3 regions of the Eubacterium sp. AM46-8 genome follow, and region 2 is predicted to be linked to each of the others. Evidence: predicted binding sites of a transcription regulator. Region 2 holds the regulator's gene; each other region holds the start of a gene.
The links. The regulator Rex, encoded in region 2, represses fermentation and respiration genes when NADH is low (regulators of the CRP and FNR family bind a similar motif). The targets are predictions, from matches to a motif close to ATTGTTAANNNNTTAACAAT.

Region 1: a site for Rex is predicted at 1,562-1,581, ahead of adhE (bifunctional acetaldehyde-CoA/alcohol dehydrogenase). Genes of this name have one in related genera too.
Region 3: a site for Rex is predicted at 1,265-1,284, ahead of gap (type I glyceraldehyde-3-phosphate dehydrogenase). Genes of this name have one in related genera too.

What each region holds. Positions count from the first base shown of each region.
Region 1 covers NZ_QSEU01000013.1:82,631-85,925, forward strand. The annotation lists gene DW963_RS09740 (3'-5' exonuclease) at 1-334, opposite strand, end outside; gene DW963_RS09745 (DUF3881 family protein) at 519-1,442, opposite strand; gene adhE (bifunctional acetaldehyde-CoA/alcohol dehydrogenase) at 1,617-3,295, shown strand, end outside.
Region 2 covers NZ_QSEU01000002.1:161,783-165,077, forward strand. The annotation lists gene DW963_RS02175 (homocysteine S-methyltransferase family protein) at 1-1,382, shown strand, start outside; gene DW963_RS02180 (redox-sensing transcriptional repressor Rex) at 1,497-2,126, shown strand; gene DW963_RS02185 (NAD(P)H-hydrate dehydratase) at 2,131-3,295, shown strand, end outside.
Region 3 covers NZ_QSEU01000001.1:130,172-133,466, forward strand. The annotation lists gene DW963_RS00675 (phosphoglycerate kinase) at 1-97, opposite strand, end outside; gene gap (type I glyceraldehyde-3-phosphate dehydrogenase) at 198-1,226, opposite strand; gene DW963_RS00685 (Na/Pi cotransporter family protein) at 1,443-3,221, opposite strand.

The DNA of each region.
Region 1 (3,295 bases), on a different contig from region 2:
TCATGTTACGTCTTAATTCCGTAATATCCATGCTTCCCCATGTAACAAATGTATAATCCTCACCGCACCATTTAAGAAATTCAGTTACACCTGACACAAAATCCGTTCCATTATCAAGGTCTTTTTCTGTAATTCCAAGAATCTTCTTAATATTATTCTGAAGCTTGGTATACACATGTGGCTTAATAATACACTGCCACTCATCTACAATATCAAGCTGCTCATTAACTTTTGCCGCACCTATCTGTATAATCTCAAAAGGAAAATGTTCCTCAGAAAATTGTTTTCCCTTGGCACTCTGATTCCACTCAAGATCCATAACAATATAATTCATAAACATTTTCCTCTGTTACTTATTCTTAATTAGGTTGTTTCTAATAATAATGTTCCCACCCAGAGTCGAACTGGGGATTGAGACTTAGGAGGTCCCCGTTATATCCACTTAACTATGAGAACAACTTGGCTAAACACCATGAAAAATTCTACCACATTTGAATCTTGTGGTCAATGCTGGCATTCTAATCTGTGAATCTTACATTACCCTGAAGCCATATCTGCCCTTTGAATCTTCTTCCAACAGCAGGCTCACCAAGCAGATGTTGCTTATTAATTGCAGTTGTAATTATGAGGCTGTTACACTCAAGCACCATAATATATATGCTTTCGCCTGTGTACCTGTTCTTCTCCTCGTAAAGCTCCAGTATCTCACCTATTACCGAATACTGGTCACACTCCACTCCACATGGCATAAATGTCGAATCTACTATTGTGAATATATCCTCTTTCATGACTCTGTTAGAAAGCTCATTATATGTATCAATATCCTCTATAGTAAGACTCTCTATGGCATCCTCATCACCGTTCTTAGCAGCCTGAATAAGTCTCTTTCTGGCGAGTTCTTCCTTCTTATTACGTGGAGTCTTTTTCTCTTTTCTTATAGGAAGCATAACAATTCCGCCAAGAGACAGTCCTGTAAGAGTAACCTTTTTATTCTTAATTGGTAACTTTGCTATATCATTCTTTCTGTCAGGATTGAATTCAGGAGCTTTAAATTCTTTTCCACTATATATATATTCAAAATAATCCATAACATTCTGAAGATAAAATATAAGAGTAACCCCTGTCTTTAATTCATCACATATTACAGCGAATGATTCTTTATCCAAATGCCTCTCAATAGTCATCTCTTCATTGTCGCTTGCAACTTTTCCAACAACAAATGGAAAATAATATTCATATATAAATGTATCTTTCTCGTATCTTCCATATATATATAATCCTGTTGAACTGCTGATACGCACGATAATAACGCCACGATTTAATTTATCGTGACGTATAACAAATCCATTGGCAACATTATCTTCTATTTCTAATTTAATAAATTTCTCTTCAGCCTCTGATGTAAGTTTATCAAATCCAAGGGCTCTTATATAGAGGTTCATAAGCCGCTCCATCCTTAATCTAACTAATAATTATTCACCATTTACTAGGTAAAAGATAGCATATTTTAATTAATATTACAATGAATATTGACTTATAATTATATTAGTGTTATATTGACATTGTTAAATTATTATCAATCAATATTGCACGAATCAAGTTATGGAGGAAATGTTATGTCAAAGAATTTAACTGAGAATTACCCAATTGTTGACACAGTCGAAGCTCTTGAAGAAAGGCTTGCCGGTGTACGGGAGGCTCAACGCATCTTCGCAACTTATACTCAGGAACAGGTAGATAAGATATTTACTGCTGCTGCACTTGCTGCCAATAAAGCAAGAATTCCTCTTGCCAAGCTTGCAGTTGAAGAAACTGGTATGGGAATTGTAGAAGATAAGGTTATCAAGAATCATTATGCCTCTGAATACATTTATAATGCTTACAGAGATACTAAGACTTGTGGTGTTATTGAAGAGGATAAGGCATATGGAATTAAAAAGGTTGCTGAACCTATTGGAGTTGTTGCAGCCGTAATCCCAACAACTAATCCAACTTCAACAGCTATTTTCAAAACTCTTATTTCACTTAAGACTAGAAATGGTATTATCATAAGCCCACATCCACGAGCTAAGAAATCGACAATTGCAGCAGCTAAGGTTGTTCTTGAAGCTGCTGTTGCAGCAGGTGCCCCTGAGGGAATCATTGGCTGGATAGATGTTCCTTCCCTTGAGCTTACAGATACACTTATGAAGGAAGCAGATATTATCTTAGCTACCGGCGGACCTGGAATGGTTAAAGCTGCTTACTCTTCTGGAAAGCCTGCACTTGGTGTAGGTGCTGGTAATACTCCTGCTATCATTGATGAATCAGCAGATGTAATACTTGCTGTTAACTCAATTATTCATTCTAAGACATTTGACAATGGTATGATATGTGCTTCTGAACAGTCTGTAATTGTTGACAAGAAGGTTTACAAGGCTGTTAAAGAAGAATTTGCATACAGAGGCTGCTACTTCCTTAATAAGAGCGAGACAGAAAAGGTAAGAAAGACTATTATTATCAACGGTGCCCTTAATGCGAAGATTGTTGGTCAGAAAGCCCATACTATTGCTGCTTTAGCAGGCGTTACTGTTCCTGAAGAAACTAAAATTCTTATCGGTGAAGTAACATCTGTAGACCTCTCAGAAGAATTTGCTCATGAAAAGTTATCACCTGTCCTTGCAATGTACAAGGCAGAAGATTTTGAAGATGCTCTTTCAAAAGCTGAACACCTGATTGCAGATGGTGGATTTGGTCATACATCATCTCTTTATATTAATGTTGAAACACAGGCAGACAAGATTGCTGAATTCTCTGAAAGAATGAAGACATGCCGTTGCCTTATCAATACACCTTCATCTCACGGTGGAATCGGTGACCTCTACAACTTTAAGATGGCTCCTTCTCTTACACTTGGATGTGGCTCATGGGGCGGAAACTCAGTATCTGAGAACGTTGGAGTAAAACATCTGCTTAATGTAAAGACTGTCGCTGAGAGGAGAGAGAATATGCTTTGGTTTAGAGCACCTGAGAAGGTTTACTTTAAGAAGGGCTGCTTACCTGTTGCCCTTGATGAACTTGGAACTGTAATGGGTAAGAAGAAAGCATTTATCGTTACTGACCAGTTCCTTTATAAGAATGGTTATACCAAATGTGTCACAGATAAGTTAGATTCTTTAGGAATCATGCATACTACTTTCTATAATGTAGCACCAGATCCAACACTTGCATGTGCTAAAGAAGGTACAGCAGCTATGAGACTTTTCGAACCTGATGTAATCATCGCAATTGGTGGTGGTTCTGCAATGGATGCTGC
Region 2 (3,295 bases):
ATATTCTTGGACAGGCTTTAGAGCAGATATCAGGTGGCGCAGATATTCTTGATGTCAATGTAGGCCTTCCGGGGATTGATGAGCGTGAAATGATGATTGATACAATAAAGTCATTACAGGCAGTTGTAGATGTCCCACTTCAGATTGATTCTACAATACCTGAAGTACTTGAGGCAGCACTCCGTGTATACAATGGTAAGCCGCTTGTTAACTCAGTTAATGGTGAGGAGGAGTCTCTTAACAATGTTCTTCCTCTTGTTAAGAAATATGGTGCAGGAGTTATCGGACTTGCACTTGATAAAGATGGCATTCCTAAGAAGGCAGAGGACAGAGTTGCGATAGCAAAGAAGATTATGGACCGGGCTGTTGCAATGGGAATCCCTAAAGAAGACATTTATATTGATTGTCTTACACTTACAGCTTCTGCTGAGCAGGAGGGCGTAATGGAAACTCTTAATGCACTTCATACAGTTAAGCATGAGCTTGGTTTAAAGACAGTTCTTGGCGTTTCTAATATTTCATTCGGACTTCCAAACAGAGTGCTTGTAAACCACATTTTCCTTACAATGGCACTTACTAACGGACTTGACCTTGCAATTATCAATCCTAATATCCCAGAGATGACAGGTGCGGTAAGGGCGTATAAGCTTCTTGCCAATATTGATAAGAATTCAGTTGATTACATAAAAAACTATGGTGCTATGCCAAATGTTTCTAAGATTGATCCTGTCAAGAAGGAAAAGAAAGATGGAAACTATACAGGAGATGATCTTTTCTATGCTGTTGAAAAAGGACTTAAGAATGAAGGCGCTGAGATAACAGAGGCTCTTCTTAAGATTATGGATTCAATGGAGATTGTTAATCAGGTGCTTATTCCTGCACTTGATAAGATAGGTGCTGAATTCGAGAAGGGTACATTGTTCCTTCCACAGCTTATTATGTCAGCAGGTGTTGCACAGGCAGCATTTGAAGTTATAAGAAAGCATATGGTTATGTCTGATAATGCCCCTGTAAGCAAAGGAAAGATAGTTATAGCTACAGTCAAGGGTGATGTTCATGATATAGGAAAGAATATTGTCAAAGTTCTTCTTGAGAATTATGGATATGATGTTATTGATCTTGGAAAGGATGTTGAGTACCAGGCAGTTGTTGATGCAATAAGAGATAATGATGTTAAACTGTGTGGACTTTCTGCACTTATGACAACAACACTTGTATCTATGAAAGAAACAATTGCACTTATAAGAGAAAATAATCTTGATTGTAAGGTTATGGTTGGAGGTGCAGTACTTACTCCGGAATACGCTAAAGAGATAGATGCAGATTTCTATGCAAAAGATGCAAAAGAATCTGTTGATATTGCTAAAAGAGTTCTTGGTTAAAATTTTGACATATTAAAGAAAAATGGTTATACTATGTATAGCTTGTTATAGTTTATTTATATACTCGTTTATATCTTGGTAAAATGAGCAATCGTAGTCTGGAGGTTTGGTGTAATGGAAGAGAAAAAGATTTCGTCGGCGGTAATAAGAAGACTGCCAAGATATTACAGATATCTGGGAGAGCTGATAGAGTCTGGTGTACAGAGAATATCATCTAAAGAGCTGAGTGCCAGAATGAAGGTAACAGCCTCACAGATAAGACAGGATCTTAATAACTTTGGAGGATTTGGACAGCAGGGATATGGCTATAATGTTCAGTATCTGTATGAAGAGATTGGAAAGATTCTTGGCATAGACCGTAATCACAATATGGTTATTATCGGAGCCGGTAATTTAGGAAAGGCTATTGTTAACTATAGTGATTTCGAGAAGAGAGGTTTCGTTATTAAGGGAATATTTGATAATAATCCTAAGATTAAAGGAACTAAGATTCGTGGAATTGAAGTAAGGATGATGAATGAACTTACAGATTTCATTAAGAATAATGATATTGAGATAGTAGCACTTACAATACCTAAGGAAGCTGCTAGACAGATTGCTAAAGTTGTTGTTGATGCCGGAGTTAAGGCAATATGGAATTTTGCCCATACCGACCTTAATCTTCCGGATGATGTTATTGTTGAGAATGTACATTTGTCAGAAAGCCTTATGAGACTTTCATATACTATTGCTAACAGGAAGTAAAGATATGAGATATTTAACAGACTCACATACAATGAAATCAGTTGATGCCTGTTCAATACAGGAGTTCGGAATTCCCTCAGTGGTGCTCATGGAAAGAGCAGCACTGGGGGTTTCAGCGTTTTTAAGAAAGATTATTGCTGAGAATACAAGACAAGAAAGCAGCATTAAAGTTGTCTGTGTCTGTGGCAGTGGTAATAATGGCGCAGATGGAATTGCTGTCTCAAGACAGCTTAATGAGAATGGAATATATGCAGATATTGTGCTTGTAGGAACATCTGCAGGGACAGATGAATACAGATTACAGAAAAGTATAGCTGAAAAACTTGGAATACATTGTGATGAATATGATAGCAATACTGATTTTGGTGAATATGATTATATTGTAGACGCAATATTTGGTATAGGTCTTTCAAGAAAGATTGAAGGAAGATATGCACAGATAATACAGGCTGTTAATAATGCCAGAGATAAAGGTACATCCAAAGTGGTTGCAGTCGATATAGCATCTGGAATAAGCGCTGATAATGGTCAGATTCAGGGTGTGGCAGTACGTGCTGATTATACAGTTACATTTGGATATAATAAGACAGGTATCATGTTTTACCCGGGAGCTTCATACAGTGGTAGTGTAGAAGTCATTAATGCAGGTTTTGTAACAGATGATATTTTACATAGTAAAGTCGAAGGTTTCGGCAGTATTTTTACATATGACGATAAAGATGCAGGCAGACTTCTTGTAAGAAAACCAGATTCTAATAAAGGAACATATGGCAGGACACTTATTATAGCAGGCTCTAAGAATATGGGAGGAGCTGCAATTCTTAGTGCATCAGCCGCATACAGAAGTGGAACAGGACTTGTTAAAGTACTTACACATGAGGTTAATAAGACAGCACTGCTGTGCAGAATGCCAGAATGTCTGATATCAACATATCTTGATAATATGCCGCTGGCAGCAGAACTTAAAGCAGATTTTGAATGGGCAAAAAGTATAGCTGTGGGTCCGGGATTATCTATGAACGGGGTAGCAGCAGAACTTACCAGATGTGTTCTTGAAAGAGAAGATAAAGTAAGAATACTTGATGCAGATGCACTTAATATTATTGCTGCTGAACATATTGATTATAAAGGCAGCAGTGAAGGGAAGATTATAATTACGCCCCATATTA
Region 3 (3,295 bases), on a different contig from region 2:
TAATTCTGCTTCCATCTAAAGGTACATTAAAATCGCATCTGCATAATACTCTTTTGCCCTTTACATTGATATCATCAATAGACTTTTTATTAAGCATATTAATATCCTCCATATAATACATAAAATAGCTACATATACAGCTTTATAAAAAACCGGAGAATAGTCATACCATTCTCCGGCAAAAACAATCTAAATGATTAGTTTAATTCAGCGAAGTACTTAATTGTTCTAACCATCTGGCTTGTGTATGAGTTCTCATTATCATACCAAGAAACAACCTGAACCTGGCAGCCACCGTTTGGAAGTTCATTAACCATTGTCTGAGTAGCATCAAATAATGAACCAAATCTCATACCAACGATATCGCTAGATACAATCTGCTCTGTATTGTAACCGAATGACTCTGTTGCAGCAGCCTTCATTGCAGCATTAACTTCATCAACTGTAACCTTCTTAGCAACTACAGCATTAAGAATTGTTGTAGAACCTGTAGGTGTTGGAACTCTCTGAGCAGCTCCAATAAGCTTTCCGTTAAGTTCTGGGATAACAAGACCAATAGCCTTAGCAGCACCTGTTGAGTTAGGAACGATGTTGCAAGCACCTGCTCTAGATCTTCTTAAATCACCCTTTCTCTGTGGTCCATCAAGAATCATCTGATCACCTGTGTAAGCATGAATTGTACACATAATACCTGACTCGATTGTTGCACAATCGTTAAGTGCCTTAGCCATAGGAGCTAAGCAGTTTGTTGTACAAGAAGCAGCTGAGATAATCTGATCATCTGCTGTAAGTGTCTCATGGTTTACATTGTAAACGATAGTCTTAAGGTCGTTTCCAGCTGGAGCTGAGATAACTACCTTCTTAGCACCTGCATTAATATGAGCCTGTGCCTTAGCCTTAGATGTATAGAATCCTGAACACTCAAGAACTACATCAACGCCAATCTCTCCCCATGGGCAGTTATTAGCATCTGGCTCTTTGTAAATCTTGATAGTCTTGCCTTTAACTGTGATTGTACCAGCCTCATCATCAGCTGTTACCTGATCTTCCTCACCGAAGTTAACATATCTTCCCTGTGATGAGTCATACTTTAAAAGATGAGCAAGCATCTTAGGGCTTGTTAAATCGTTAATAGCAACTACCTCATATCCTTCTGCACCAAACATCTGTCTGAATGCAAGTCTACCGATACGACCAAAACCATTGATTGCAACTTTTACTGACATAAAAACAATTCCTCCTAAAATGAATTTTTATAACATAGTTTGTTAAAATTTCAACTACCGTGTATTTTACATAAGAAGAAGCAAAATATCAAGGCTTTCTTCCCAATTTTTACATTTTTGCACTTTTTTCAATAATAACTCATTATCAATTAGTCATTTTGACGAAATCTTAACAAATTCTGTATCCAATATTGTTTACTTAACACTAATCTCTGCTTAATACTGGCTTAAAGGAAACATTTCTTTGTATTCCTCAAAATATTTATCAAAATTAGTTCCATTATCTTTCTTGAGATTAATAAGATACTCATGTGTATCAAACACATTTAACTCAAGCTCAATAATCGCAACTGCCACGTTAGAACAATGGTCAGCAATTCTCTCGAAATCTGTAAGAAGGTCATTAAATATAAAGCCCTGATGAAGTGTACATTCACCTTTCTGGACACGCTTGACATGATTCATCTTCATTTCATCACAATATATGTCAACGAGTTCTTCTAACGGCTCTGTCTTATAGGCATATTCAACCTTGTTCTGTTCAAATGCATCTATTACATTTCCAACTATTTCTTTCATAATTAATGACATCAGTTCAACATCTTCAACAGCACAATCAGAAAACCTAAGCTTTTCATTAAACAGTTCTGCTGCTGCCTGTGATATGTTAACAGCATGGTCACTTATTCTCTCAAAATCAGAAATTGTATGGAGGAGCTTTGAAACCTCCTTATTCTGTCCAGGAGTAAGCTCCTGCTGTGTAATCTTTACAAGATAAGTTCCAAGCTTATCCTCATATCTGTCAACCTTATCTTCTCTTCTCTGAATCTTGTCGTATTTTATCTGCGAAAATGTATCGAGCAGTTCCATGGAACGAATAAGATTTTTCTGTGCCATATGTGCCATTGAACAAAGAACTTTCTTAGCCTGTTCAATAGCAACTGTAGGATGAGCAATAAATCTGTCATCAAGTACACTGATTTCAACAATATCTTTATCTTCCTCATCAACAACCTCCTTGAAGATTGCACATACCATCTTTTCAAGGAATCTGATGAATGGAAACAGTACAGCAACTGTTGCAACTCTGAATAATGAGTTCACAAATGCTATCGAAACAGTTGTCATCGTTCTGTCCATAAATGAAAAATGCACAAAATGATTAACACTATAAAATACTACTGCCCATATTAAAGCACCAAGTGCATCAACAAGAAGATATACAAATGCTGTTCTCTTACCATCTGTAGTCGCACCAAATGAAGAAATGATAACAGGCATGGCAGCTCCGACAGCAATACCCATTATAATAGGCAGTGCTACTGAAAATGAAATAGCTCCTGTAACTGATAAAGCCTGAAGAATACCAACTGTAGCAGATGCACTCTGCAAAACGGCAGTAACCAAAAGTCCTATAAGTATTCCTATAAATGGATTAGAAAACTTAGTCAGCATATCAATAAATGCCGGCTCAGATCTTAATGGTGCAACTGCTGCACTCATGTTCTGCATTCCTACCATAAGAATACAGAAACCTATCATAATATCACCTATATGCTTTTTTGTAGGGTTCTTACAGAACATCCTGAACATGATTCCGATAACACCAATAACAGCAGCAAGAACCTCTGTTGAAAGTAAGTCTACCCATCCGGCACCACCACTGATATCTGAAAGACATAACACCCATCCTGTAACAGATGTACCAATAATTGCTCCCATAATAATACCGATAGCCTGTTTCATTTTAATCATACCGGCATTAACAAAACCAACAACCATAACAGAAGTTGCCGACGATGACTGGATAATTGCCGTAACACCTGTACCAAGCAGTACTCCCTTAAGAGGTGTATTACTTAATCTATACAGAATAACTTCCAGTTTGCCACCAGCCACTTTCTTTAATCCATCTCCCATAAGCTGCATTCCAAAAAGGAAAAGCGCTATTCCTCCGAGAAGAATAATCACAATGTGTATCAATTCAAAACTCACTAAAGCTCCTATCTGCGCATAAAAGTCAAGGTCGGACAGCGTAGTTGGTACTTCTACATCTATGCGCATTCACA